DNA from 3 places in the Dongshaea marina genome. Region 1 is predicted to be linked to each of the others. Evidence: predicted binding sites of a transcription regulator. Region 1 holds the regulator's gene; each other region holds the start of a gene.
The links. Region 1 encodes sigma-54, which starts transcription at its own class of promoters, with help from an activator protein. Its sites were predicted from a motif close to TGGCACNGTTTTNGCTT; they were not measured.
Positions count from the first base shown of each region.

Region 2: flgB (flagellar basal body rod protein FlgB) is a predicted target of sigma-54. The motif match lies at 5,856-5,872, and genes of this name have one in related genera.
Region 3: DB847_RS15545 (FimV/HubP family polar landmark protein) is a predicted target of sigma-54. The motif match lies at 3,665-3,681, and genes of this name have one in related genera.

Region 1 is NZ_CP028897.1:377,273-387,011, forward strand. Features, by position in the region: gene pmbA (metalloprotease PmbA) at 1-26, shown strand, start outside; gene DB847_RS01950 (hypothetical protein) at 81-716, opposite strand; gene DB847_RS01955 (HPr family phosphocarrier protein) at 1,346-1,621, opposite strand; gene rapZ (RNase adapter RapZ) at 1,602-2,474, opposite strand; gene ptsN (PTS IIA-like nitrogen regulatory protein PtsN) at 2,482-2,928, opposite strand; gene hpf (ribosome hibernation promoting factor) at 2,933-3,220, opposite strand; gene DB847_RS01975 (RNA polymerase factor sigma-54) at 3,247-4,722, opposite strand; gene lptB (LPS export ABC transporter ATP-binding protein) at 4,794-5,519, opposite strand; gene lptA (lipopolysaccharide transport periplasmic protein LptA) at 5,527-6,051, opposite strand; gene lptC (LPS export ABC transporter periplasmic protein LptC) at 6,023-6,586, opposite strand; gene kdsC (3-deoxy-manno-octulosonate-8-phosphatase KdsC) at 6,583-7,137, opposite strand; gene DB847_RS02000 (KpsF/GutQ family sugar-phosphate isomerase) at 7,137-8,111, opposite strand; gene DB847_RS02005 (calcium/sodium antiporter) at 8,134-9,105, opposite strand; partial or broken gene mlaF (phospholipid ABC transporter ATP-binding protein MlaF) at 9,293-9,739, shown strand, end outside.
Region 2 is NZ_CP028897.1:975,012-984,750, reverse strand. Features, by position in the region: gene DB847_RS04900 (flagellar basal body P-ring protein FlgI) at 1-441, opposite strand, end outside; gene flgH (flagellar basal body L-ring protein FlgH) at 454-1,134, opposite strand; partial or broken gene flgG (flagellar basal-body rod protein FlgG) at 1,147-1,934, opposite strand; gene DB847_RS04885 (flagellar basal body rod protein FlgF) at 1,950-2,693, opposite strand; gene DB847_RS26550 (flagellar basal body rod C-terminal domain-containing protein) at 2,795-2,890, opposite strand; partial or broken gene DB847_RS24775 (flagellar hook-basal body complex protein) at 2,912-3,238, opposite strand; gene DB847_RS24770 (hypothetical protein) at 3,289-3,573, opposite strand; gene DB847_RS24765 (flagellar hook-basal body complex protein) at 3,576-4,280, opposite strand; gene DB847_RS04875 (flagellar hook assembly protein FlgD) at 4,302-4,991, opposite strand; gene flgC (flagellar basal body rod protein FlgC) at 5,005-5,436, opposite strand; gene flgB (flagellar basal body rod protein FlgB) at 5,433-5,834, opposite strand; gene DB847_RS04860 (CheR family methyltransferase) at 5,947-6,798, opposite strand; gene DB847_RS04855 (chemotaxis protein CheV) at 6,828-7,739, opposite strand; gene flgA (flagellar basal body P-ring formation chaperone FlgA) at 7,888-8,568, shown strand; gene flgM (flagellar biosynthesis anti-sigma factor FlgM) at 8,660-8,980, shown strand; gene flgN (flagellar protein FlgN) at 8,977-9,396, shown strand.
Region 3 is NZ_CP028897.1:3,310,239-3,319,977, reverse strand. Features, by position in the region: gene DB847_RS15560 (phosphatase PAP2 family protein) at 432-1,211, opposite strand; gene DB847_RS15555 (4-phosphoerythronate dehydrogenase) at 1,356-2,480, shown strand; gene DB847_RS15550 (aspartate-semialdehyde dehydrogenase) at 2,499-3,518, shown strand; gene DB847_RS15545 (FimV/HubP family polar landmark protein) at 3,864-7,496, shown strand; gene truA (tRNA pseudouridine(38-40) synthase TruA) at 7,600-8,385, shown strand; gene accD (acetyl-CoA carboxylase, carboxyltransferase subunit beta) at 8,519-9,418, shown strand; partial or broken gene folC (bifunctional tetrahydrofolate synthase/dihydrofolate synthase) at 9,418-9,739, shown strand, end outside.

The sequences.
Region 1 (9,739 bases):
AAAAGATGAAGATCGCCGGACATTAAGGCGGATCTCAAAGAATAGAGAAAGGGGATGTAGTCATCCCCTTTTTTGATCCCTTAAGCCTCCAGATCGTCTTGTGGCCCCGAGCTTGTCATGGGCTGTGCAGGCTTTGCGGCTAACCCGAAGAGATTACGATACAGCACCCCCATCACCAGGGCGGAGAAAGGGACAGACCAGATCAGGCCAATCAGTAGGAATATCGTCGCTATGATATTGATAAACATCAAAATATGCATCGTAGCGAAGACGGTAAACCAGCGCCTGGTAATGGTTTTTCGCGAAAGCTCCATCGCCTGCCAAATCCCGACTCTTTTATCGATCATCACATACATGGCAAACATATAGGCGACAAACAGATAGATAAAGGGAAGGATTAACACCACAAAGCCAAGCGCCAGCAGGATATACATCAGGATCAGCATGCCAAACAGTGGCAGGATCTTATTAAAATAAGCAAACAGGGTTCTGACGGATGCTTTTTCTTCCCGGGCACGATGGATTCCGATAAACATCAGCCCAACTTGCATTGGGGTGATAACAAGCATAAAAATTACCTGCTCCAACATCAAAGATGGCATGGAGCTGATGTTCAGAAACTCACTCAGGAAGCTGGCTACAAAGGAAAGAGCCGTAAAGATCAGGGTATAGACAATGATAGCCAGCCAGTAAACGCCTTTAAATCCCTTGGTCATCCTCCAGGCCTCCCCCATGATATCTTCTATGGAGAATGAGCTGCTGGTGGCCGTACAGTTGCTTTGTTGAGAGGTTTCCGGGTTAGCTTCTGCTTCAGGGGGATCGGGGTCATCTGTTTATCTCCTTATACTCTGGACCTACAACAAGGGTAGGTGTCATCCAGAACCTTCTCAATCTTTTTTATGCAGGAAATCAGGGCATAGTCAGAGAGGGAGATTATCCGCTGAGCGCGCTCAGAGGTTTATCGGGGGTAATACCAATCCCGATGATTAGGTGATCAGAGTTCCTCTCACTCCAATCGGGATAATCTATGGGTCATTTAGCTCGTTGCTAGCATGGGCGTAGTTGCTTAGCAACGTAGCGAGAGCAATGGACTGCGAACTGGAAGAGGCTACCAGGATGGTAGCCGCTGGCTTCGAGCATACAAAGGGAAGTAGCTCCCAAAGCAACGCGCGCGAAGCAGGGTGGAATTGCCTCTTAGCAATGGAACGAGAGGCAGGATGCCGAACTGGGAGGATGCCCATGGATGGGTATCGTTGAGCTGCAAAGGAGCCTCATGGAAGAGGATCGGACTTGCTGCGTGGCGCAAGGGGCTCACAGACTATCGGAACAAGCCGATCAGCTGAGATTACTCCGGCTCTTCGAAGCCACTTTCAACCAGGGCTTTTATTGCCTCAAGGGCCTGGTCTGCATCCGGGCCTTTCACTGTAATCTTCAGTGTCTGGCCCTGGGCGAGCTCCAGCATCAATAGTCCCATCACAGTATTGGCCTCGACACACTGCTGATCGTTACTCAGGGTGATCTTTGCATCAAACTGATCGCACAATTCAACCAGTTTTATAGCGGCCCGGGCGTGAAGACCCAGGCGATTTCGGATGATGGCCCTAGTGCTTACCTTTTTCATTGACCTTGTCGATGGTGCGATGGCGCAGCCGGACATTTTTCCCCATCTGCTTAAAGCGATTCATCAGGTATTCGGCGATGAATACCGAGCGGTGGCGCCCACCGGTACAGCCGATCGCCACTGTGACATAGCTGCGGTTATTGCGCTCAAGCTGCGGCAGCCAGCTGCACAAAAAATTTTGGATTTGCAGCATATACTTCATCACATCGGGCTGGCTGGCAAGGTACTGCTTCACCGGCTCATCCTGACCACTGTAGGGTTTGAGCTCGGGTATCCAGTAGGGATTGGGTAGAAAACGGGCATCAAACACATAGTCGGCATCATTGGGGATGCCGTGTTTAAAGCCAAAGGACTCAAATACCAGGATCAACTCTTTCTCTTTCTTGCCGAGGATCCGCTCACAGATCAGCTCACTGAGCTGGTGAATACTCAGGGCACTGGTATCGATTCTAAGATCGGCACTGGAGGCCAGAGGGGCCAGCAGTCGGCTCTCTTCGATGATCGCCTCATCCAGTGACATATCACCCCTTGAGAGGGGATGTAAGCGGCGGGTCTCACTAAAGCGCTGGACCAGCTTGTCATCGGTGGCATCCAGATAGAGTCCGGTCACATCAATACCAGGTTCACTGCGGATGGTCTGCAGATCGGTGAGCAGCTGCTCGGGCTCTGCTGGCATGTTGCGGACATCGACACTGACGGCAACCTGTTGGTATTTCCCCCGCAGGGTATTGAGGAGCTCGGGCAGCAGGACTACGGGAAGGTTATCGACGCAGTAGTACCCAAGATCTTCTAAAACTCTCAGGGCAACGGTTTTTCCTGATCCGGAGCGACCGCTGACGGTGACTAGTTTCATAATGGCCTCACGCTGAAGTGATGAGCTCATAAAGCTCCTCGCTATCTTTGGCGTTTCTGAGTTTCTGGCTAAAGGATCTTTGATTAAGAGTCTTGGCGATGAGTGACAGGGTTTTCAGGTGTAGTTGACATTGATCTTCAGGAACCAGCAGGGCAAATAGCAGGTCGACAGGCTGACCATCCAGAGCATCAAAATCCAGAGGCTCCTGCAAGGTGATCAGCACCGCGGTCGCTTGCTCCAGATCGGCGAGTCGGCCATGAGGAATGGCGATCCCCTGACCAATCGCCGTGCTACCAATATTCTCCCGGTTTAGCAGGGCTTCGAGTATCGGTAGAGCGGGACGATCCAGATTCTCGGCCGCCAGCTCACTGATGATTTCAAAAGCGTGCTTTTTACTGCGGCACGGGACAGCACTTTGCGTGCAGTCCCGTGTGAGTAGCTCAATAAGATTCATGATGTTATTTGTGAGACATCTTCTCTTTGTGTTTGATGATCTGCCGATCCAGCTTATCGATCAGGCCATCAATAGCGGCATACATGTCCTGGTGACAGGCATTGGCAAAGATCTCGCCGCCATTAACATGAAGATTGGCTTCAGCGATCTGATCGAGTTTTTCTACGTTGAGAACCACATGTACCTGATTGATGTGGTCGAAGCGGCGCTCCAGCTTGGTGAATTTGTTTTCAACATAGTCCCTGAGTGCAGGGGTAACTTCTACGTGGTGACCAGTCAGATTAATCTGCATAAACGTCTTCCTTTTGTTTCTGATGCTTACACCAGGCGTTTTCGTTGGTTAGAAGGTGGTATCGCCAGAGATTCCCGATATTTGGCAATCGTGCGTCTTGCCACCTTGATCTCTTGTTCAGCCAGCAGCTTGGCAATTTTGCTATCACTCAGCGGCTTGGCTGGATTTTCTGCAGCGACCAGTTTTTTGATCAATGCACGAATTGCGGTTGATGAACATTCTCCGCCACTCTCGGTACTGACGTGACTGGAGAAAAAATACTTAAGCTCAAACACACCCCGTGGGGTATGCATAAATTTTTGGGTGGTCACTCTGGAGATGGTGGACTCATGCATCTCGACAGCCTCAGCCACATCATTGAGTACCATGGGTTTCATCGCCTCTTCCCCATGCTCAAAGAATTGCTGCTGATAGTTCACAATACAGCGGGCGACCTTGAGCAGGGTTTCGTTGCGGCTCTCCAGGCTTTTGATCAGCCATTTGGCATCCTGAAGGTGAGAGCGAATAAACTTGCTATCGGCCTGGGAACTGGCAGATCGCACCATGGCCGCATACTGCTCGTTGACCCTTAGTTTGGGTACAGCGTCGGGATTAAGCTCTACCACCCAGCGCTCACCGCGCTTGATCACAGAGACATCCGGAATCACATAGGCCGATGCACTGGAGACGATCCGGTTACCGGGGCGGGGCTCAAGATGCTGGATCAGATCCAGGACATCGCGCAGCTCCTCTTCCTTAAGGCGCATCTTGCGCTGTAGCTGGCGAAAATCTCTTTGGCCCAGCAGATCCATGTGCTGCTCGACCACCTGTTTGGCTTGCTCCAGCCAGGGGGTCGAAGAGTCATAGTTGTTGAGCTGGATCTGCAGGCACTCCTGAACCGAGCGAGCCGCGACTCCGACGGGATCGAAGTGCTGAATTCGCTTGAGGACCGTTATGATCTCCTCGATGGAGATCGGCTCTTCCTCATTGGGACTGCTGACCGCTTCCTGGATATCCTCCAGCTCCTGCTTGAGGTAGCCGGATTCATCGATGCCATCGATGATCGCCAGCGCAATGGCGGATTCCTCATCGGTGAAAGGGGTCATCCTGGCCTGCCAGAGCAGGTGCTCCTGCAGGCTCTGGGTGGTTTCCCCCTGGAACATGGAGTCTCGTTCATCATCGCGAATCGAGACGGCCGGGGTGTTTGCTCCGGCGCTGTAGGCTTCTTCCCAGGTGGTATCTACAGGCAAGTCGTCAGAGAGCTGCTCCTGATCCAATGCTTCTTTGATCTCCAGCTCGCTTTGGTGCTCAGTCTCGGTGTCTGCAGAAAGGGACTCTTCACGGGCTTGATCTGCATCCTGCTCCTGGCTCTCTTCGTTTTCCAGCAGGGGGTTGCTATCGAGCGCTTCCTGGATCTCTTGCTGCAGATCGAGTGTTGAGAGCTGTAACAGCCGGATCGCTTGTTGAAGTTGTGGAGTCATGGTCAGCTGCTGACCAATTCTTAACTGCAGTGATGGCTTCATTTAGGACTGTGCTTCCTTATTGTTATGGCTTTCTGATCCGCTTTCAGCCCGGGTCTGCGCCCTTGCTTTTACTATAGACTGAATTGATCTCCCAGGTAGACCTGCTTGACCTGTTGGTTTGCCAGCACTTCCTGAGGTGTACCCTCCGCTATCAGCTTACCATGGCTGACAATGTAAGCCTTTTCACAAACATCCAGTGTCTCTCTTACATTGTGGTCAGTAATGAGGATCCCAAGCCCCCGGTCCCGTAAATGCTCAATTATTTTTTTGATATCCAACACAGATATCGGATCTACCCCGGCAAAGGGCTCATCGAGCAAGATAAATTTTGGCTCTGCAGCCAGGGCTCTTGCGATCTCAACCCGGCGGCGCTCACCTCCGGAGAGGCTCATTCCTAGACTACCGCGAATATGGGTAATATTGAACTCTTCAAGTAGCTGTTCCATCTTTTGCTGTCTCGTTCCATGATCGAGATCCCGACGAGTCTCTAAAACAGCCATCAGATTTTGTTCAACACTCAGGCGGCGAAAGATTGAGGCTTCCTGAGGTAGGTAGCCGATCCCCTGGCGGGCACGGATATGCATTGGCTCGGTCGAGACATCCAGTTCGTCGATGCAGATGCTGCCGTTATCCCGCTGTACCAGGCCGACGATCATGTAAAACGAGGTGGTCTTCCCGGCTCCGTTAGGACCCAGCAGGCCGACAATTTGCCCGGTTGCAACCGAAAGGCTCACATCCTGAACAACCATCCGACCCTTGTAACTCTTTTGCAGACCTGATGCGGTTAACAGCGCCATAGTGACCTCATTTGTTGCTTTGCTTGGTATCGGATTTTTTGAACTGATTCGGAATAAACACCGTATGGACGCGATCTTGTTTGCCCTTGCTTTGGGCGTTGATCTGCTGTTTATCCATCTGATAGGTAATTACGTTGCCGGTGACTTCACTTTCCAGCTGTTTGACCTGAGCCTCTCCGGTCAGGGTCACCAGCTGTTTGGATACCTGATAGAGCAGGGTATCGGCCCGGCCGTCGACCGGTCTTCCATCATCCATCAGCTGATGAAAAGTAGCAGGCTTGCCATAGGCGGTAATGGTCTTGATCTGACCCTCTTTATCGCGCACCGCGATCACCTTATCTGCGTGAACTAAGATGGTGCCCTGACGGATCACCACATTGCCGCTGAAGGTCAGGGTGCCCGCAGTCATATCGCCAAACTGGGTTTTGGAGACCACATCCACAGGTTTTTGAAAATCGGACTGCTTGGCCAGTGCTGGTAGAGCCAGCAGCATCAGCAGCAGGCTAGCGGTTCGGAGTCGTATAGATTGCATGTGCGTCATCCAGAATCTTGAGTGTTTTCTTGTTTAGGTTACCGACGAAGCCAACCCCGCGGGTCGTGACATCCTGGCCATAGATGACGACCGGCTTATCCCCTGTCACTATGTTGGTTTTAAGATCCAGGGTTGCTTCATCTGTGTTGAGACGTTTGAGATAGTTGTTTGGTTGCAGGCTTTTGCCGACCACATCTCCCTGCATATGGGCACTGACATCCTGGATCAGGGTTCCCTGCTTAGACTTGAGCGACCATTGAGGCTTGCCGGTTGCATCAAACATGGTGATCTTGGGCTGGACAAAGTCACTGCGGCTCTGAGACTGGTAGTACTTCGCCTCGCTCGCAAAGAATGTCTTGTTGATCAGCCCATTCTTCCCATATTCAGTGGTGAGGATATCTTTCGCCTCTGAATCTGGCAGCTTACTCTCGACCTGGATTTCGGCAACCTGCTTTTGGGCCGGGGTAAAATAGCGCCAGCATCCCAGTGCGACAGCACATAGCAGGATCCATAACAGGGTTTGCTTGCTTATCATAGGCTTAGCCCTGTTGCCTGCTCTAGCTTGCCCTGGGCAAACAGCAGTAGATCGGATAACTCACGCACCGCTCCTCGTCCTCCATCGGTTTGGGTGATCCAGTCAGCTTTTGGCTGCAGCAGGGGATGAGCATCGGCGACGGCCACGCTCAGGCCACACTGCTCCATGACTGGCAGATCCACCAGATCATCTCCAATGTAGGCCACTTCCCGGGCCGAAAGTTCCAGCTCATTGAGCAGATATTCAAAGCGCTCAAGCTTGTCTTTTACTCCCTGCCAGACCTGGGTGATGCCAAGCGAAGCCATGCGATCACTGACAATCTGTGAGCTTCGCCCGGTGATGATCGCGATCTCAACCCCGGCATTGCGCAGGGCCTGCATCCCGAAGCCATCTTTGACATTAAATGCCTTGAACTCTTCACCCTGGTTGCCCAGGTAGATGGAGCCATCAGACAGGACACCATCCACATCACAGATCAGCAGTTTGATCGGTTGAGCCTTGTCGATGACCTGTTGGGGGACAGGGCCATAGATGGTGTTTACCATAGTCATTACATTACCCTCGCCTTAACCAGATCCAGCATATTAAAGATACCGACCGGCTTGTGGTCTGGATCAACCACAATGAGTCCATTGATTTTCTTCTCTTCCATCAGCTTCACCGCTTCGGCTGCTAACAGGTTATCACAGATGGTGATACAACCTGGGGTCATCACTTCGCGGATCTGGGTGGAGTGGAGATCATGTTCCTGATTGAGGGTGCGTCTGAGATCCCCATCGGTGTAGAGTCCGGCCAGGGTTCCATCCGGGTTGAGAATACAGACCATTCCCAGCCCCTTGCCACTCATCTCCAGCAGGGTCTCGGTGATGCTGGCATGCAGTGGCACACATGGGATCTCTGCTCCCTGATGCATGATATCACTGACCCGGATCAGCAGGCGTCGTCCCAGGGCGCCGCCGGGATGAGAGAGGGCAAAATCAGCCTCTCTAAAGCCCCGAGCCTCTAGCAGGGTAACGGCCAGGGCATCGCCGAGCACCAGGGCCACCGTGGTACTGGCGGTGGGCGCCAGCCCCAGTGGACAGGCCTCTTTCTCCACGCTGGCGTTGAGGTGAATGTGAGCTTCCTGGGCCATGGTGGACTCTGGATTGCCGGTGATACAGACGAGAGGGACGTTCCAACGCTTGATCACCGGCAGCAGAGCCAGGATCTCATTGCTTTCGCCTGAGTAGGACAGAGCGATCACCACATCCTGGGGGGAGATCATTCCTAGATCGCCATGGCTGGCTTCCCCCGGGTGCATGAAGAAGGAGGGGGTTCCGGTACTGGCCAGGGAGGCTGCAATCTTGCGTGCTATGTGTCCCGACTTTCCCATGCCGGTCACGACCACCTTACCCTGGCACTGCAGCAGCAGTTCACAGGCCTTGGAAAAGTCCCCATTGATGGAGCTGTAAAGGTGTTCTATTGCCGCCTTTTCAATATCAATGACTCGGCGGGCAGTTTCACAGAAGTTGATAGCTTGTTTCATAAAATTCGCGACCGACAGAAAATTAGCCTGGGCGATTATAGAAGAGAATCCACTGATAGGCGACAAAAGAGAGTAACAGAAGCATTCCTTCCCAGCGGTTGATCCGCCGCTGCCCCCTGAAGCTGATAGCCATCAGGAAGAGTAAGCCACTGACAAATATCATATAAGGCAGGTCACGGCTGGTCGCATGAGGGTCGACAGAGTCCGGCCTTATAATTCCCGGCAGGGACATCACCGCCAGGATGTTGAAGATGTTGGAGCCAATAATATTCCCCAGTGCCAGGTCATCCTCTTTTCTGAGAATGCTGATCACACAGGCGGCAAGCTCCGGAAGACTGGTGCCTATGGCTACTATGGTGAGCCCTATGACCAGGTCGCTGATCCCGAAGTAGCGGGCGATATCTGTGGCTGAATCGACCAGCAGGTTGGCACTCAGGGGCAGGACAATAATCCCGACAACCAGCCACAGCAGGGCCTTGAGGGTTGGTACTCCGGCAGGCACCTCCTCCTCGGTTTCATGGATGATCGGATCCTGCTCCGGGGGAGTACGCAGCGAGTACCAGACCAGAAACAGCATCACCCCAAAGAACAGGGCCATCAGGGTCCAGCCCTCCGGGCGGCTCAGGTAGTTGTCTCTGAGCACCCAATAGCCCAGAAGGCTGGTCAGAACCACCAGGGGAAGCTCCCGATAGAGAGTACCGGATGAAACCGTCATCGGCTTCAGCAGTGCGGTGAGTCCCAGCACCAGGGTGATGTTGGTGATGTTGGAGCCGATGGCATTACCGATTGCGGTATTGGTCTGTCCCTTGATGGCCGCCATCGCGGAGACCATGATCTCGGGCGCCGAGGATCCCATGGCAACTATGGTCAGGCCGATGACCAGCGGCGGGATCCCAAAGTTACGGGCGATGGCTGCGGCGCCATAGACGAAGCGATCGGCACTGGCGATGAGCAGAATGAATCCGATAATCAACAAGATGCTTGATATCAGCATGGGCTGCGTTGTTAATTTCCCGTGATGAGGAGTCTATCGATTCCATTGTTGAAAGAATGCGGGGAAAAAGCAATTGGTGAATGTGACGGTTGGTGACGAATGTGAGTTGGCTAACAGTTGCAAAAGGCTGGTGTCCCTTGGCAATTCGTTAGATAATGAGCGATTTTACGGCGATGGGGCGGACAGTTTGCGAGACAATCTGGTTGAAATTAGCGGGTTAAGCTTTAGTCGCGGCGAGCGGGCGTTGTTTCGCGATCTCGATATCCAGATTGCGCGTGGCAAGATCACCGCGATCATGGGGCCCAGCGGGATCGGTAAGACAACTCTGCTTCGATTGATCGGGGGGCAGTTAAGGCCTGAGCAAGGGAAGATCCTGTTTGATGGCGTGAACATACCAAGCCTGAGACGTGGACCACTTTTTGAGATCCGCAAGAGGATGAGTATGCTGTTCCAAAGTGGCGCCCTGTTCACGGCGATGACGGTGTACGAAAATGTTGCTTTTCCACTGCGTGAGCATACCAAGCTGCCCGAGCCATTGATCCGAACCCTGGTGATGATGAAACTTGAGGCGGTCGGGCTTAGGGGAGCCGCCGAGTTGATGCCATCGGAGCTCTCCGGGGGCATGGCGCGGCGG
Region 2 (9,739 bases), 600 kb from region 1:
CTCAGCGCCAAGACCTGAAACTATCAAAGAGCCCTGTGCAATGGCATATACCTGACCATCCACTCCCTTGAGGAAGGTCCGAAGCAGGGTGCCGCCTCGCAGGCTTTTCGCCTCACCAATCGCCGAAACCGTAACGTCGATTTTTTGACCAGGTTTGGCAAAGGCGGGTAGATCACCGTGAATAATCACCGCGGCACTGTTTTTAATTTTGGGTGTCGCATTGTCTGCAAGTCGGATCCCAAAATGATTGAGCATGGCGCGAAAAGATTGTTCGGTAAATTTACTACTCTTCTCACCGGTTCCTGGTAATCCAACTACCAGGCCGTAACCGATCAGTTGATTGGAGCGAACCCCCTGAACCGAGGTCATATCTTTGAGCCGGGCAGCTTCCACCGGCAAGGTTAGCAGGGCAAAAGTGCATACTATGATTATGAATCGCATCAGCTCACCCCACTAGAATGGCCACCATTGGCTGTTGAAGAAACGAGACAGCCATCCTGCCTCCTGGGAGTTGGCAAAATCACCGGTACCACCATATTGGATCCTGGCATTGGCTACCCGGTAGGACTCGACCTGGTTCAGGGAGTCAATATCTTCGGGACGCACCACCCCGGTGAGGCGAATATACTCATTGCCGTTATTGAGCATCATCCACTTCTCACCGCGGATCACCAGGTTGCCATTCGACAGCACCTTGGTCACAGTAACTGAGATATTTCCGCGTAGGTTATTGCTCTGATCAGCCTTACCAGCCCCGGTAAATTCACTCTCTCGATTAAATCCTGCCGATATCTGATTAAAACCCAGGGCATTGATGGTCTCCCCACCAATTTTTAGGGGGGTCGTGGTGGTAAAACTATTATCCTTGCTATGTGTCGAGTTGGCTTTTTTAGAGGCTGTTGTGGTCTCATTCAAGGTGACAGTGATAATGTCTCCCACCTTGAGTCCCCTGACATCAGAGTAGAGATTATTCGCATAACCACGCTGATAAATTGAGCCTGTTGGAACCATATTGACCTCGGGCTCATCGGGGTAGACTGGCGCATAGTCAGGATCATCCGGTGTAGCAACCGGATAGGGCGAGGCACATCCGCCCAACAGAACTAACAGCAACATGCCCAACAACAGTCTCATCATGGTGTCACCTTACAACTGCTGGTTGACGAACGACATCATCTGGTCAACCGCAGAGATCACCTTAGAGTTGATCTCATAAATGCGCTGTGACTGAATCAGATTCACCAGCTCTTCGGTCACATTGACATTGGATGTTTCCAGCATTCCCTGCTTGATATCACCAAATCCATCGGCTGCTGCGGTCCCTGCGATGGGGGCTCCACTTGACTGAGTCTCTATAAATAGATTCTCCCCCATTGGCTCAAGTCCCACGGGGTTAATAAAATCGGTCAGAGTGATCTGTCCCAGCTCCTGAGGCGCCGCTTGTCCCGCCAGCTGCACCGAAACCGTTCCATCAGTACCAATGGTGATGCTCTGTGCGTTATTCGGGATCTGAATTTGTGGCTGTAGCACATAGCCCACGCCCGGGGTTACGATCGTTCCCTCATCATTCATGGTGAACTGACCGTTGCGGGTATAAGCAGAGGTGCCATCCGGGAGCTGGATTTCATAGAAGCCCCGACCACTGATCATTATATCCAGTGAGTTATCTGTGGTTTGAACATTACCCTGGCTAAAGGTTTTTTGGGTGGCGACCACCTTGGAGCCCACCCCCAGCATCAAACCCGAAGGTAGCTCGGTATCCGCCGAGGAGCGTCCCCCGGTTGATTGATGTTTTGATAAAGAAGATCCTCAAAGATGGCCCGGGATTTTTTATACCCCACGGTACTGGCATTCGCCAGGTTATTGGAGACCACCGAAATGTTGGTCTGTTGGGCATCGAGGCCCGTTTTGCTGATCCATAATGCAGGATTCATACTAGCCTCCTAAAATCATCTCATTCTGAGCAGTCGCTCCTGAGCCTGATCATTTTCCTCTGCGGTCTTCATCATCTTGACCTGGGTTTCAAACTGACGCTGTAACTGAATAAGGTGGGTCATCTCCGCCACAACATTCACATTGCTCGATTCAAGCTTGCCATTGGCAAGGCGTACATCGGCAGAGACCGCCTCCGCCTCTCCATCTTTGCGCCGAAACAGCCCGTCATTTCCTTTATAGAGATCCTGGATTTGCGGGTTCACCAGCTTTAACTGTTGAAAGTCTTCAGGGATATCCGGGGTCGCCCCCGCCAATAAGCCGTGGATGGTGCCATCTTTGTTGATCACGATTTTGTCCATCTGCGGCAAGATAATCGGATTCCCCCCTACATCGACCAGGGTTAATCCTGTGCTGGTTTGTAGCTCTCCGGTCACAGAAATGCTGAGATTACCCATCCGGGTAAAGGCCTCTTCACCCTTGCTGTCCTTTACTACCAGCCAGCCCTCTCCCTTAACCGCAACATCCAGCTCCCTACCTGTGGTGATGTAAGAACCCTGGTCATAGTTGGTAGCCGCTCGCTCCGTCATGGAGAACACCCGAGTCGGCAGCCCTTCACCAAAGGCTTGCATGGCACGAGCCTGTTGAAAGTCGCTCTTAAAACCTATGGTGCTGGCATTGGCCAGGTTATTGGCCCGCTTGGCCATGCTCACCATATTCTCTTTGGCTCCCGTCATGGAGACATACAACAAGCGATCCATACGACACTCCAGTCAATTCGGTGACTACCTGGAGAAATGCAAGGGGGGTGCCAGAAATGAGCAAGGCGGCTATCGCCGCCTTGCTCAAGAGGATATTCAGGTTAACGGATCTGCAGGATTGTTTGCTGGAGGCTACTGTTAACTTCAAGGGCCCGTGAGTTGGCCTGGAAGTTCCGCTGCGCGGTGATGAGATCCACCAGCTCAGCCGTGAGGTTTACATTCGACTGCTCAAGGGCCGCCGAGTTGATGGTACCAAAGGTTCCTGAGTTCGCCTCACCTGCGATGGCAACCCCGGAGTCCTGACTCTCTTTCCAGCTGGTTTCACCGTTTTGTCTCAGCCCCTGCTCGTTAGAAAAACGCACCAGGGCCACTCTTGACAGAGGAGTAGATGTACCATTGGAGTAGGTCGCCTTCACCAAACCATCGGATCCGATATCGACACCGGTTAAGCGCCCTACCGTCAGTCCATTCTGCTCAAGGTTGGTCACCTCAAATTCGGAGGCAAATTGGGTGGTCTCTGTGGTACTAAAACGCAGGGTCAGTTGCTGGCTACCATCGGCTCCCGCCCCAAGTACCCCGGCTCCTGCTGTGCCACCTAAGCTGGTGACCCCAGAGACTGAAGAGTGATAGTGGCAGGGCTGGTGCCACCACTCGTTAGCATGGAGCCACTTGCATCAAAGGTCAATACTGCACCTCTATGAGTGCCTACAGTCATACTTACGAAGTCTCCCGCATCGGTATTCGCACCGGTGTCATCCAAATCATCCGCGATACCATCCGGAGTCTGAGTTCGCCCGCTAGATGGAAGCGTCATCCCCGTCTCAAAGTCAACCTGGTACTGGCCTGCATTTGGAGTATTATCGCCTGTATCCGTAACCACATTCACTGCCGTATTATCAACAAAGGCGAAAACTCCCCAGTGGTTTGCTCCTGTATAGGAGCCCCTGCGGGTTTCACGAAATACATGGTGACAGTATGGGCCTCACCCAATGAATCATAAACCGTCATCGAGGTTGCCGCGTTATAGGTGGTGGTATTGGCCGGATCAAAATTAGCAACAGTGAGTGCTGTTTCGGCTGCTGGCAAATTCAGTGAAATGTCGAGAATTGATGTCTGGACCGGCACTCCGGCAGTCTCTGGTACCTGCACCGTACCCGAAGTCCCGAGACTTACCGAAGATGAACTTCCATCGGTATTCACCGGAAAACCTCTTAAGAAGTTACTGTTTGAGTCCACTACATAGTTGTCTTTATCCAGCTTAAAGGCTCCCGCCCGGGTAAAGGTATAATCCAGAGAGGTTGGCTCAGAGGAGGTCACAAAGAAACCGGAGCCGGTGATCGCCAGATCAAACGGGTTGTTGGTGAACTGCAACGAGCCCTGATGAAACTGCTGGGCAACGGTTGAGGTGCTCACACCATCCCCCACCTTGGTTTTACCCGCGGTGAAGATAGAGGAGGCATACACATCGGCAAATTCAGCACGGGACTCTTTAAAGCCTGTGGTATTCACGTTCGCGATGTTGTTTGCCGTGGTATCCAGATCTTTTTGAGCGGCATTGATCCCACTGAGGGCGATATTAAAAGACATGATGCTACCCCTTTGTACACCTTATGAAGCGACTTCAATCACTTCGTTAAGCTTAATTCCACCCAATCCCTGCAAGTTAAGTACCACATCGCTCATTCCCTGACCGAGGCTCACGCTATCCACATGGGCAAAGGTCGCAACCGGCAACTCCTCGCGATTACCTTCAATAAGACCAGTGGCCTTGATTTTGTACATGCCAGCAGGCAAAGGGTTGCCGCTTTGATCCTGGCCATCCCAGCTAAAGCTGACATTTCCTGCCGCCTGATCGCCTAAATTATAAGAGCGCAATAGCTCACCATTGGCCCCTTCAATTTGCAGCAATACATTACCGGCTGACAGTGGAAGATTGATCTTGCCCGAAATATCCTGCCCCTCCTGCATATGTGAGGTATTAGATGGGATCAGGACACTCTTACCCACCAGCCCTGAAACCTGCAAAGCCTGGCCCGAGGTCATCACTGAGTTGAGACTCTCCATCTCTTCGGTCATCTTAGTGATCCCCTCCAGGGTACTGAAAGAGGTCATCTGGCTAATCATCTGGGTGTTATCCACCGGTTTAAAAGGATCCTGATAGGAGAGCTCCTGGGTCAGCAACTTGAAAAAGTCCTCCTGATCCAACTGCTTATTGTTCGGATCTTCGGCTTTCTGGGCATTGGCTTGCTCAGTCTGACGCAAGACATCCAGATAAGGGTTGTTGCTAATTTGAGTCATCTGCTATCTCCCCTTAACCTTTCCCCATCCGCAGTGTCTGCAGCAACATCTGCTTGGCGGAATCTGCAATCTGTACATTGGTCTGATATGAGCGGGAGGCGCTAATCATATCGGTCATCTCTTCCACCACATTGACATTCGGTTTGTAGATATAACCATCCTTATCTGCCATCGGGTGATTGGGGTTATACTCTGCGCGCAGTGGCGCATCACTCTCTACAATTCCCAACACCTCTACCCCAACGGCATTACTCCCCTGATCGCTACTACCGAACATCGCTTTTTGCAGCTCTGCGGCAAAGACCGGCCGCCTGGCACGAAAAGTCTCCTCAACACTGGAGCTGACACTCTCTGCATTAGCAAGGTTCGATGAGGTGGTATTGAGGCGCACCGACTGAGCACTCATCGCAGAGCCGGCAATATCAAAGACATTGAAAAGACTCATCTCTGACCTCCTTTAATCGCTTTGAGAAGACCAGAGATCTTGGAGTTAAGAAAAGTCAGGGAGCTCTGGTACTGCAGGTGGTTGGTAAAAAACTCCGTGCGCTCACGCTGGACATCCACCGTATTGCCATCCCCGGTATCTGGCTGCTCCGGGATCCTGAATTTAAGATCGCCATCCATCTGTGCTGAGCCCTGAATGTGCTGCTCATGGGTACGCGACAGATTAAACTGCTGCATCCCCTTCGCATGCTCCAGTGCGGCCTCAAAGTCGAGATCCTGAGCCTTATAGCCCGGAGTATCAGCATTGGCAATATTCCCCGATAACACTTCGGAACGCCGATTGCGTACCTCAAGGGTGTATTGGTGAATGCCAAGTGCCTTATCGAATGAAATAGCCATAAGCGCCTCCTGGAATTTTTTTTGCAAAATATGTTCCAGATATTTGGGGATTATGGGTTGGAAGGAATAAAAAAGAGCACCCACCCGGAGTGCTCTGAAGAAGTGAACCCGATTATCGATTAAACACAGAGCCCTTGGCGTCTTTCACCTGGTACACGATCCCCGGGTTACAGCGAATCATCTCAAAACGCTCAGTAAGACCGGTAAGTGATTCAGAGGCGCCTAGCATCAGGTAGCCACCGGGGTTAAGACTGTTGGCAAACTGGTTGAGGATCTTGGATTTCACATCAGCCGAAAAGTAGATCAACACGTTTCGACAGAAGATGATGTCAAATTTCCCCAGCAGACTGTAGTTATCCAACAAGTTAAAGGAGCGGAAGGTCACCAGCTGTTTGACCCTGTCCACCACCCGCATCCGGTTGTTATCACAAGGCTCAAAAAACTGACGTTTGCGATCAAGGGACAAACCCCGAGCCAGAGCCAGGGAGTCATATTCACCTTTCTGACAATGCTCCAACATCTCAACCGAGATATCTGTACCTATGATCTCGGCGCCACCGGAGAGAGTCCCGGGCTTTTTGATCTGGTGCTCCAGAACCGTCATCGCAATTGAGTAGGGCTCCTGCCCTGATGAGCTGGCCGCAGACCAGATCTTAACCTTACGAGCCGGTTTAGCAACATCAGGAAGCAGCCTGTCTGTTAACAGCTGATAAGGATAGACATCACGGAACCACAGAGTCTCATTGGTGGTCATCGCATCGATCACCGACATCTGCAGATCCCGCTCTCGCATCAGCATAGAGCGATTAATCAGATCGGTCAGATCCGGACTGTCATATTTAGCCATCAGCGGTGTCAGGCGACTCTTAACCAGATACTGCTTGTTATCACCGAGTACGATGCCGCTCTTACGTTCCAGAAAATCGCTGAACTTCTTATAAAGATCGTCAGGTATCGTTTTCATGAGGTACCATCTTTATCGTTATCCATAACCTATAAAGCAGCCTGTACCGCTTTAGCGAGTTCGTCCGGGTTAAACTTCGCAATAAAGTTATTTGCCCCAACTTTCTGTACCATTGCCTGATTAAAGATCCCGCTCAATGAGGTATGCAGGATCACATGCAGCCCCTTAAGGCGTTGATCGTTGCGGATTTCAGCGGTTAATGTATAGCCATCCATCTCCGGCATCTCGATATCTGAAATAACCAAAGAGATCTGATCTTCGATCGGGCCGTTTTCCGCCATCTCCTGGAGCTTAACCAGTGCCTCTTTACCATCTTTAACCAAAATACAGCTCATTCCTATCGCCTGAACGGCTCGCTGCACCTGCTTGCGGGCAACGGATGAGTCATCCGCAACCAGAATCGGCAACTCACTGAGATCCTTTCCTGTGCTCTCTTCAAGAACCTCTGCACTGACATCCATATCCAGCGGCGAAATCTCGTGAAGAATTTTTTCAACATCCAGGATCTCGACCAGCTCACCATCCACTTCGGTGACCGCTGTCATATAGTTAAAACGACCGGCACCTTCAGGAGGAGGTAAGATCGCCTCCCAGTTCATATTGATGATCCGTTCCACCGAACCCACCAAAAATCCCTGAATCGAACGGTTATATTCTGAGATGATGATGAAGCACTTGGTTGGATCTTCGATAGCCCGTCCCCCGGTCGCCATACTAAAATCGATGACCGAGATGGTTTGCCCCCGAATGTGTGCCACCCCGCGAATACAGGGATGCAGCTTAGGCATGCTGGTTAATGGGGGGCACTGCAAGACCTCCTTCACCTTGAATACATTGATGCCGAATCTTTGACGACCAGCCAGTTTGAAAAGCAGAAGTTCCAGCCGGTTTTGTCCGACTAGCTGGGTTCTTTGGTTGACCGAGTCTAATATGCCTGCCATAGCGTGCTCCAGTTTAAAGTCCGGCATGAAACTTGCGTTTCTCACTCTCATGGAACGAGTGGCACGGTTTCATCTTAACTTTGTCCTTTGTATAGCATAGACAAGTTTGAAACAGAGCGTCATTTTGAATCCGAACAAAGAGGTTCAAATGCGAAATACCCATCTCATACTCATGTTACTAGCAGTGGTTGCCTCACAAGGCAAGGCTGCTGAGTTTCATCAGCATATTGAGGCAGAGGTAAAGCAATTTATGCAACAGCAGATCAATGCTCCGAGCGACAGCCGCCTCAACCTCAAGGTCACAGGCGTTGACCGTCGGCTTAACCTTCCGGTCTGCAAGGGTCCTCTCAAGCTAAGATTACCGGGCAACGGAAAGATAAAGCGCAATACTCCTGTGCATGTGACCTGCTCCGATCCTGCCTGGAATATCTATGTTCCGGTTCGGGTCAGCTATCAGCAGCCTCAGGTTGTTGCCGTTCGCAATATGGGAAAGGGACAAAGGATCACCCAAAACGATCTCAAGATCGCCTACTTTGATCGCCTGGTGATCCGCAACAACGGTTTTCAGGATCCCAAGCGCCTCATCGGCACCCGACTCAAGCGGGATGTCCGGATCAATATGCCCATTTTGCAACACAATATCTGCGTAGTTTGCAAACAGGATAAGGTGAATATTATTGCGAAAAGCGACTCCATCATGCTGCGCACCACGGGAGTCGCATTGGGAGATGCGCGTTACGGGCAAACAGTTTCCGTGAAAAATATCCGCTCAGGGCGTAAAATAACAGCAAGAGTCACCGGTGTGGCTCGGGTGGAAGTTGCCCTATGAGTAGCATTTCCCGTAATTTTTACTAAAGGATTATGTGGAGTTGCCGATACAATGGACAGAAAGATGGGTTTCCTAAGGTTGGATGGTTAAGATGTCTATTCATATCAATAACATCGGTCATGATGCTAAGCAGCGAATCGACCAGGCGAATAAAAAGTCTGATCCGCAAGTTGCTGGTGATCAACAGCCACAAGCCACCTCACAGGCTAAACCTGATGCGGTACTTCTCACCAAGCAGGCCCAGCAGCTCACTGAGCTGGAGAAACAGCTTGCCACCTCAGATAGCAGCCGTGCTGAGCGTGTCGCTGAGCTTAAAGCAGCCATCGCAGATGGAAGCTATCAGGTTAACCATGAACAAGTGGCTAAAAAAATGTTTACACTTGAGTCTGAATTAGAAAAAATAGCCAAATGAACGAATGGTTAGATACTCTGAATCAGCAACTCAATCAGCTCAAACAGCTTCAGGAACTGTTGGCGCAGGAGCGCCTGGCTCTTGAAAAACGTCAAATCAAGCCTCTTTCACAGCTCGTCGAACAAAAACAGCTACTGCTGGTGAAGATTGCAGAGCTGGATCAACAGCTCACCACTCATCCCGACTTCGAAACACTCCAGGAGCAACATGCCAAAGAGCTTGAAGAGGTTCGTCGTCAGCTCGAAAATTGCCAGAAAGAGAATGCAGTCAATGGCGAAATCATCGAACGCAGCCTGAGTACCACCAACCGCCTGTCACAACTCCTGACCCGCCTGCAGCACCCTGATACCATGACCTATAGCAAAAAAGGCACAGCCCAGGGTGGCACCCTGTCAGGCAAAGGGATCAAGGCCTGAGCCTTAAACTAATCCTACAAGCTCGAATATATTTTCCCCTCCCCTCATAGGCTCTATTGATGGTTCAACTGTGAACCAGTATCTCCTGAAAATGCTCTGCTTACGATGCAATCACACCATTTAGTGATATCAGTCTTTATTGGGTCATATTTCAGATCTATTGCTGATATTTAAGATGAGTAAGTTTTAACATCATCGAACTGGAATGAGCTATCAGGGATGGCAGCACGGCAATAGAGACTCCGGAAGTAAGTTACAACCTGAGTAACGCACACGAAGCAAAGAGCTAAGCGGGAAAAGAGTCTCATGGAAGAGGCCCGGATTCACAGCGTGTCGCTCATGA
Region 3 (9,739 bases), 2.1 Mb from region 1:
ATGCAACTACGCCCTGTCTTCCACGGCATTAATATATCCCTATATGGCAAAGATGCCCGCACTTCTGATACACAGGGAGGTGTGAATGCCGCGATAAACATGGATGTTGTTAGCGACGAGCATCTCCCGGGGCGCCCCGGATCTCGCTCACGAGGGGCATAACTTCCTTTCTTCGATTCAGCTACTGAGGTAATTTGGGCTTTTTATGTGTTAGAGGCAGGACGCCGAGCTGCGAAGCTCTACGGAGGGACTCGTAGTGCTGAGCGAGATTTTGCCTACTTTTGGCGATACAAAAGTAGGGCGCTGTCGGGCGCCTCCCGACAATGTGTCACAGCCACAAACAACTCGTCCGAAGGACAAAAAGTAGAAGCCTGGTTTGGAGAAGAAAGAGTTAGGGTGAGGGAGGAGGTGGCTCCCTCCTCCGCAGATTCTTAGTCAAACAACCCTTTACGGCTCGAGAAGATCCGCCGCCCGGGGCGGTTACTGGAGCGGCTTCGTTGGTAGAGCAGAAAGATATTCGCCATCGCCAGACCAAACACTGAGCCAAAAATGCTACTGGCAAGGACATCTCCTGGCCAGTGCAGACCCAATAACAGTCGGGAATAACAGACCCCGACGCCCCATAGCACCAGTAAGCCGACCAGCCAGCCGGGGCGGCGCATCGAAAACCAGATCGGCATAAAGAACATTACCAGGGTGATTGCTGCAATCGAGTGGCCTGAGGGGAAGGAGTAGTTCACCTCTTTGGTCAGGTGTTGCTGCAGCCAGGCCGGGGTGTCGGGAAGCTTCAGTGATTTGATCAGCTGGCCTCTATCTGCCTCTTTGAGCTGATAGAAACTGTCGGTTGAGGGGATTTTCCCTTCGGCCGCTAACTGCTCAAGGTAGGGGCGACTTTCCTGAGTCACATGTTTTACCACCGTCTTGGTTCCCCAGGCGACGGCCAGAGCAACCAGCAGGCAGCCAACCAGGATCACCAGGCGATTAAGGCAGAAAGGGCGTGAGCCTGCGCTGATCAATAACAGCACAATCAAAGTGACAATCAAGCCTTTGCTGCTGACCGACAGCGTCAGCCCATATAGGATGGAAGCAAAGGATGAATGAAGATCCAGCATGGGGTACCAGCGTACTCCCAGATGCTCGGAGATAAAGCTGATACTGATCACTATAAGCAGGATCACCAGGGTGATGAGCTGTTTTTTAATGTAAAACATCTGTCCTTGGTATTGGCTAAACAATCATGTGGCAAGGATGCCATAGTTGGGACGGATTAGCCATTTTCAGGATAAGCCTTTGTTTTGATAGTATGAGCTCTGGATCCGTGTTTATCGCCTTGTCCCGGGCTGTTGAGGAGTCGTATGCATTTTGTGATTGATGAAAATATTCCCTATGCCGAGCAGTTCTTCGCTCATATGGGGTCAATTGAGCGGGTGAACGGGCGTGAGTTAGCTGCGCGGCAGCTGAAAAACGCCGATATCCTGCTGGTTCGCTCGGTGACTCAGGTCAATCAGGAGTTGCTGGCCGAAGCTGAGCACCTTAGGTTTGTCGGGACTGCAACCATAGGCACCGATCATGTGGACCAGGATTATCTCAAACAACGGGGGATCCGCTTTTCAAGTGCCCCCGGATGTAACCGGATCTCGGTGGCTGAATATGTGCTGAGCGCACTGCTTGTGGTAGCCGAGCGTCAGCAGCTTGATTTGAGAGATTTGAGCCTTGGGATAGTGGGCGTGGGCAATATTGGTCGTGAGTTGTCCTCCAAGGCCACAGCGCTGGGGATGAAGCTACTGTTATGCGATCCTCCTCGTGCCAGAGCCGGTGATACGGGGCCATTTATCTCCCATCAACAACTTCTCTGGGATGCGGATATTATCAGCTATCACGTGCCGCTCACTCCTGCTGAAACCCAAGATGGGACTTTCCATCTGTTGGGAGCAAGTGAGCTCAACTCGCTTACCGGCAAAAAGATTTTGGTGAACTCCTCGCGTGGTGAGGTATGGGATAACCGGGCCTTACTGGCGCGTCAGATGGGTGGGGAGCCCCTCAACCTGGTGATGGATGTCTGGGAGAGTGAGCCGGATATCCTGCAGGATCTAATTCCACATACTCAGTTGGCAACACCACACATTGCCGGATATAGTCTGGAAGGAAAAGCACGGGGTACGGAGATCCTGTATCGGGCGGTGTGCGATTGCCTGGGCATGCCCACTGAGCTGAGTTTGCAGCCGTTATTGCCTGAGCCTGAGATCTCTACGGTCCGCGTTCGGGGAGTACTAGGTCCGGAGCAGCAGCAAAAGTTGATGCAGCTGGTTTACGATGTGCGACAAGATGACGCCAGGTTTCGAGCTCAGGTTGCAAACCCCGGGGGGTTTGACCGGCTACGTAAAACATATCCGGTGCGTCGGGAGTTATCCTCATTACGGCTTGAGGGTGTCGAGAATGACAGACGGGCTCAATTACAAGAATTGGGTTTTTATTTATAACGAAAAAGGAGTGGGTAGGTGCAACAAAGTTACAGAGTCGCGGTATTGGGGGCCAGTGGTGCAGTGGGGCGGATGCTGATTGAGCTTCTGGAGGAGCGGGAATTCCCGGTGGCAGAGCTTTTCCCCCTGGCTTCCTCCAGAAGTGCAGGAACCAATATCACTTTCCAGGGGGAGGAGCTGGAAGTATTAGATGTTGAGGGCTTTGACTGGTCCAATGTTGAGCTATGTTTTTTCAGCGCCGGGGGTGAGGCCTCTCGTCGCTGGGTACCAGAGGCTGTGGATGCAGGAGCGGTTGTCATCGATAACACCTCAGAGTTTCGCTATGAAGAGGATATTCCCCTGGTGGTTCCTGAGGTGAATCCTGATGCCATTGCCGGGTACCGTCAACGGGGCGTGATTGCCAATCCGAACTGTTCAACCATCCAGATGTTGGTAGCTCTCAAGCCAATCTTTGATCAGGCTGGGATCGAGAGGATCAATGTTGCAACCTATCAGTCGGTCTCCGGTGCCGGACAATCCGGGGTTGATGAGCTTGCATCTCAGACCGCGGCTCTGTTGAACGCAAGACCGGTAAAAAGTGAGACCTTTGCGCAACAGATCGCCTTTAATGCCCTGCCGCACATCGATCGCTTCCTGGATAACGGCTATACCAAGGAGGAGATGAAAATGGTGTGGGAAACTCACAAGATCTTCGGCGATCCCTCGATCGGCGTCAATCCAACCTGCGTCAGGATCCCGGTATTTCATGGGCACGCCGAGGCGATCCACCTGGAGACCCGGATCCCCTTTGATGCGGAGCAAGCCAAGTCGGTCCTGCGGGATGCCCCGGGAGTGACTCTGTGTGAAGATGCACAAGAGTATCCGACCCAGGTGACCCATGCGGCCGGTGAGGATAGTGTTTTTGTGGGACGGATCCGCGATGATATCTCTCATCCCAATGGCCTGAGCCTGTGGGTGGTAGCGGATAATATCCGAAAAGGAGCGGCCACCAACGCCATTCAGATTGCCGAGGAGCTGGTGAAGCATTACTGGCACTAGAGTCGTCTCCCAACCATGGAGTCAATACTGTAACAAATCACGGGCTTTGCATGTGGGCTCCCAATGCCGATTATCATTTCAGAGGAACCTGGCCTGTTCGGGCAGTACCGCACTGAAGTGGTGACCCGGTTCAGAACAGCTCTAAGTGGCACATTATTGGCATTAAAACAAGAGGCGCTTTGCGCCTCTTGCTATTTTTTGGGCGGAGAAATGTAAATCAAATCAGTTTTTTCCTAAACTTTAGCAAGATAGCAGCGTTTTTTGCTGTGGGCTGAGCCAACCCATATTGGAAGTCGGTAAGTTGGCACGGGATCAGGACTCTGACAGCTCAATGAAGGAAGGGTTATGGGATCTACACACAAATGGCTGGTACTTGTCTGTTTACTGATGGTCTTCTTACAGGGGACTGCCAGTGCAGCATCGGATGATCAGTACCAAAGTGATCAGTTCTATGTTGAGCTGGTTGGTCCTTCCGGCGAGGCTTTGCCGCTGGCTGAACAGAACAAGGCTCAGGCCTCTCTTCCCGAAAGCTACGGGCCGATTCTAAAAACGGACACCCTCTGGTCACTAGCGACCCGTTTTCGTCCTGACACATCTGTAACCATTTATCAGGTGATGCAGGGGATCTTCGATAAAAATCCTCAGGCCTTTGAGCAGGGCCACATCAACCACCTGATACTGGGCAGTACACTGAAATTACCATCTAGGGCTGAGATCAGCAGGCTTGATAGCAAAGCGGCGCGGAGCTGGTTCCTGCAGGAGCGCCAGGCTAAATTTGAATATGCTCCCATAAAGCAGCCAAAAGCTAAGCCTGCACCTGTATCTGAAAAACCAAAGCCTGATCCTAAGCCCGAACCTAAACCTGAACCTGTGCAAGCCACTAAGGTAAAGCCTGCACCAAAGGTGGTGACAGCCTCTGAGGCTGAAGCCACCAAGGTGGACCCTGAAGCAGCCCCCGCAGTTGTGGAGCCTCCCAAGCCTGCGGTCGATTCCAAATTGGTGAAGGAGCTCAAGGGGCAGGTTGAAGAATCTAACCAGCAGCTCGAGATGATGGCGGAGGGGCACCATCGCCTCAAGCTGCGAATCCAGAAACTCAATGCTGAAATCGATCGCCTCAAGGGTCAACTTGGAGAGCAGGATGAGCTGAAGAAACAGCTGCAATTGATAGAAGCCCAGTTGGTGCAGCAGCAACAGCAGCTCCTTGAACAGCAACAGCAGCAACAGGAAAAGGGCTGGTTCGATGATTTTGCTGGCTCCTGGTTGAACCTGGTGTTACTGATTGTCTTCCCTGTACTGATCGTGCTGCTGATTGTGAGCTTCTGGCTCAGAATGCGTGCCAAGCGAGAGCTTGAGAATCAGGAAAAGGATATGGCCGAATCCACAACCATGTTGATGGATGAGGATAATGATGAACTCTCCAGCTTGCTTGCTGATGATGGGGAAGTTCCGGATCTTACTGCTGACGATGATCTCTCTTTGACACAGGACGATGAGCTACCTGAAGAACCTGCTGAGCCAGCGGAAGAGGTCTTTGCCGATGAGGAAGAGGCCGAGGAGGTCTTTGCTGATACAGATGAGTCGGAGCAGCTTGAATCCCCGGATCTTGTTCCATCTGATGCCCCTGAGGGCGAGAGTAAGGCTGTCCCGGATGGTTTTAGCGAAGAGGACTTTGAGCTTGAGCAAACGGATGTCTCTTTCGATGGAGAAACCGAAGACCCGGCCGCCTCGGTGGATGAACAGGAGGAGCTTGAGGTTAGTTGGGATGAAGAGGAGTCTGCAGATGTCGAGAGTTCCGAGGAGTCTGAGCTGGATTTAAGCGATCTCGAAGCTGAGTTAGAATCACCATCTGAGGATGAAGTGCCACCGGCCGGGGATCTTGATCTGAGTGAGCTTGAAGAGCCTGACGTGGAGGATGACTCGCCGGAAAAGCCTGAAGAGTCGGCTGCGGTCGACTTAAGTGATCTGGAAGAGCCGGATCTGGAGGTCGATCTCACCTCCGAAGTTGAGGAATTATCAGAGCCCGATCTGGATTTGAGTGAATTTGAGCTTCCGGACGAAGCTGACGAAGCGATTGAGGAGCCCGAAGCACCGGCAGAGCCCGATCTGGATCTGAGTGAATTTGAGCTTCCGGAAGAAGCAGACCAAGTGATTGAGGAGCCTGAAGCACCGGCAGAGCCCGAGACAGACCTGAGTGAGTTTGAGCTTCCGGAGGAAGCAGATGAAGCGATTGAGGAGCCTGAAGCACCGGCAGAGCCCGAGACGGACCTGAGTGAGTTTGAGCTTCCGGACGAAGCTGACGAAGCGATTGAGGAGCCCGAAGCACCGGCAGAGCCCGATCTGGATCTGAGTGAATTTGAGCTTCCGGAAGAAGCGGACCAAGTGATTGAGGAGCCTGAAGCACCGGCAGAGCCCGAGACAGACCTGAGTGAGTTTGAGCTTCCGGAGGAAGCAGATGAAGCGATTGAGGAGCCTGAAGCACCGGCAGAGCCCGAGACGGACCTGAGTGAGTTTGAGCTTCCGGACGAAGCTGACGAAGCGATTGAGGAGCCCGAAGCACCGGCAGAGCCCGATCTGGATCTGAGTGAATTTGAGCTTCCGGAAGAAGCGGACCGAGTGATTGAGGAGCCTGAAGCACCGGCAGAGCCCGAGACAGACCTGAGTGAGTTTGAGCTTCCGGAGGAAGCAGATGAAGCGATTGAGGAGCCTGAAGCACCGGCAGAGCCCGAGACGGACCTGAGTGAGTTTGAGCTTCCGGAGGAAGCGGACCAAGTGATTGAGGAGCTCGAAGCGCCGGCTGAGCCCGAGACAGACCTGAGTGAGTTTGAGCTTCCGGAGGAAGCGGACGAAGCGATTGAGGAGCTCGAAGCGCCGGCAGAGCCCGAGACGGACCTGAGTGAGTTTGAGTTGCCGGAAGAGGTTCCCGAAGAGGAGGTTGAGGCTGCCCCCGAAGAGATAGCCGAGCCACAAGTGGACTTGGACGAGCTTGAGCTTCCGGAGGAGGTCTCCGAAGAGGAAGTTGAGGCTACCCCCGAAGAGATAGCCGAGCCACAAGTGGACTTGGACGAGCTTGAGCTTCCGGAGGAGGTCTCCGAAGAGGAAGTTGAGGCTACCCCCGAAGAGATAGCAGAGCCACAAGTGGACCTGAGTGAATTTGAGTTGCCGGAGGAGGTTTCCGAAGAGGAAGTTGAGGCCATTCCCGAAGAGATAGCCGAGCCACAAGCGGAGCTGCCTGAAGAGCTTGACGAAGAGCCTCGGGAGCTTGACGACTCAGAGTTAAGTCAGTTTGAGGGGATGGATGTCGCCTCGGCCGAGCAGGCACTGGTGGAGTCTGAGGATCCGAGTGCAAAAGCACTGTCCGATTTTGGCGCAGCATTTGATGAGTCGGTTGCTGTTGAGGAGTTAACTCAGTCAGTACCGGGGCGTGATCAGGCAGAGAGTCAGAAATTTGATGAGCTTGATGAGCTCCTTGCCGGCTCTGGCTCCGAACCTGAAATCGAGCCTGAGCTAGAGCCTGAGCCGGAACCCGAGCCAGAACCTGAGCCGGAACCTGAGCCGGAACCTGGGCCGGAGCCCGAGCCGGAGCCCGAGCCGGAGCCCGAGCCGGAACCTGAGCCGGAACCCGAGCCTGAGACTGAGCCGGAACCTGAGCCGGAACCTGAGCCGGAACCTGAGCCGGAACCTGAGCCGGAACCTGAGCCGGAACCCGAGCCGGAACCCGAGCCGGAATCTGAGCCGGAACTCGAACCCGAAGCTCAACCCGCTGTAGTCGAAGAGGAGGTGCCAGCGCCAGCTGCCCAAGGTGCATCGACTGATGAAGATGATGAGGAGGGAGGCTCAGATGCGAAACTGGATTTAGCCAGAGCTTATCTCGAGATTGATGATAAGGAGAGCGCAAAAGAGCTGCTTCAGGAGGTCCTTGATAAAGGGGATAACGCACAGAAGGCGACGGCACTAAAACTATTAAAGAATATTAATTAAGCTATTGCTTAAGGAAATTAAGCGGCGTGTTATCACGCCGCTTTTTTGTTGGGGAGGCTTTGCGTATAATCACCAGCTTTGGTTTTGATTTACGGGTTGGTTGATGCGAATAGCTCTTGGGATTGAGTACGATGGGACTCACTATTATGGCTGGCAACGTCAGCGAGAGGTGGCTTCTGTCCAGCAAGAGTTGGAGCAGGTGTTAACAAAAATAGCCTGCCATCGGGTTGATGTTCAATGTGCCGGGAGAACTGATGCCGGCGTTCATGCCACGGGCCAGGTGATTCATTTTGATACCGAGTCGGTTCGAAAAGATGCAGCCTGGACGCTGGGGGTCAACTCCAACCTGCCTAAAGATATTGCTGTGCGTTGGTGCAAGGTGGTGGATGAAGAGTTCCACGCCCGGTTTTCTGCAACAGCCCGCCGCTACCGTTATGTGATCTATAACCACAGGTTCCGTCCCGGAGTATTGAACTCAGGAGTGAGTCACTATCATCTGCCTTTGGATGCTGATTTGATGCATAAGGCAGGCCAGTATCTGTTGGGTGAAAATGATTTTAGTTCGTTTCGTGCGGTTCAGTGTCAATCCCGGACACCGTTTCGCAACGTGATGGAACTATCGGTGACGCGCCATGGTCCCTATATTGTATTGGATATTAAGGCGAATGCCTTCCTGCATCATATGGTTCGCAATATTACCGGGACCCTGCTGCAGGTCGGGATGGGTGAGCAGTCTCCACAATGGGTCAGGGATGTACTGGAGGCGAAAGATCGAGAAGCTGCTGGTGTGACGGCAAAGCCGGGAGGCTTGTATCTGGTTGAGGTCGATTATCCTCGACAGTTTTCATTGCCTGAGGTGCCTTGTGGTCCTTTATGGATGGCACCTTAGGTTAGGGCAGTGTTACGAAAATATAGTACACTCGCGTTCAATTATGGTTTAATTCTTTCCCGTGCTGTTCCGTTTCAGGTGTTCAGCTTCAGGTGCGAAGACCATTGATATCAGATAAAAGTGAAGGATTGTAATGAGTTGGCTTGAAAAACTTCTCCCGAAAAGCAAAGTGGTTGGAGATCGTAAGCGCAGCATTCCTGAGGGAGTGTGGACTAAGTGTTCCTCCTGTGATCAGGTGCTGTATCGCGCGGATCTGGAGCGTAACCTCGAAGTTTGTCCAAAATGCGATCATCACATGCGTATTAGTGCTCGTGCTCGTCTCGAAAAGTTCCTGGATCTGGATAATCGCAGTGAGCTGGCAGCCGAACTTGAGCCTCAGGATATCCTGAAATTCCGTGACTCCAAGAAGTATAAAGATCGTCTCTCCAGCGCCCAGAAGTCAACGGGTGAGAAAGATTCACTGATTGTGATGAAAGGGACACTCAAGGGGCTTCCTGTTGTTGCTTGTGCCTTTGATTTTGCCTTTATGGGTGGCTCCATGGGAACCGTGGTTGGCTCCCGCTTTGTTAAGGCCGTTGAGGCTGCAATCGCAGATCGCCGTGCCCTGATCTGCTTCTCTACCAGTGGTGGAGCCCGGATGCAGGAGGCCTTGTTCTCCCTGATGCAGATGGCAAAAACCAGTGCGGCACTGGCGAAGCTCAGTGAAGAGGGGCTGCCTTATATCTCGGTGATGACCGACCCAACCATGGGTGGGGTTTCAGCGAGTCTGGCGATGCTTGGGGATATCAATGTTGGTGAGCCCAAGGCGCTGATCGGTTTTGCCGGACCTCGGGTTATCGAGCAGACGGTTCGCGAGACACTTCCTGAAGGTTTCCAACGCAGTGAGTTTCTGCTGGAGCATGGAGCGATCGACATGATTGTTGATCGTCGTCAGATGCGCGATCGTCTGGCGGGTGTCCTGGCTAAGTTGATGAACCGCCATCTGATTGAGGATGTGATGCCGCGTGAGCTGACGGCAACGGTGTCTGATTGATGGAACAAACAGCCTGCGAAGTTCGTTCGCTGGATGATTGGCTGGGGTATCTTGAACGGATCCACCCAGCCGCGATTGAGCTGGGGTTAGACCGTGTTGGCACTGTAGCAGACAGGCTGGGTCTACGTCAGCAAACAGGCCATGTGATCACAGTGGGTGGAACCAATGGGAAGGGCTCAACCTGTGCCTTGCTCAGGGAGATCCTTGAGCAAGCCGGATATAGCGTAGGCACCTATAGTTCCCCTCATTTGGTTCGCTACAATGAACGGGTCACTCTCAACGGCAGCCCCGTCGATGACAGTGATTTCTGCCAGGCCTTTG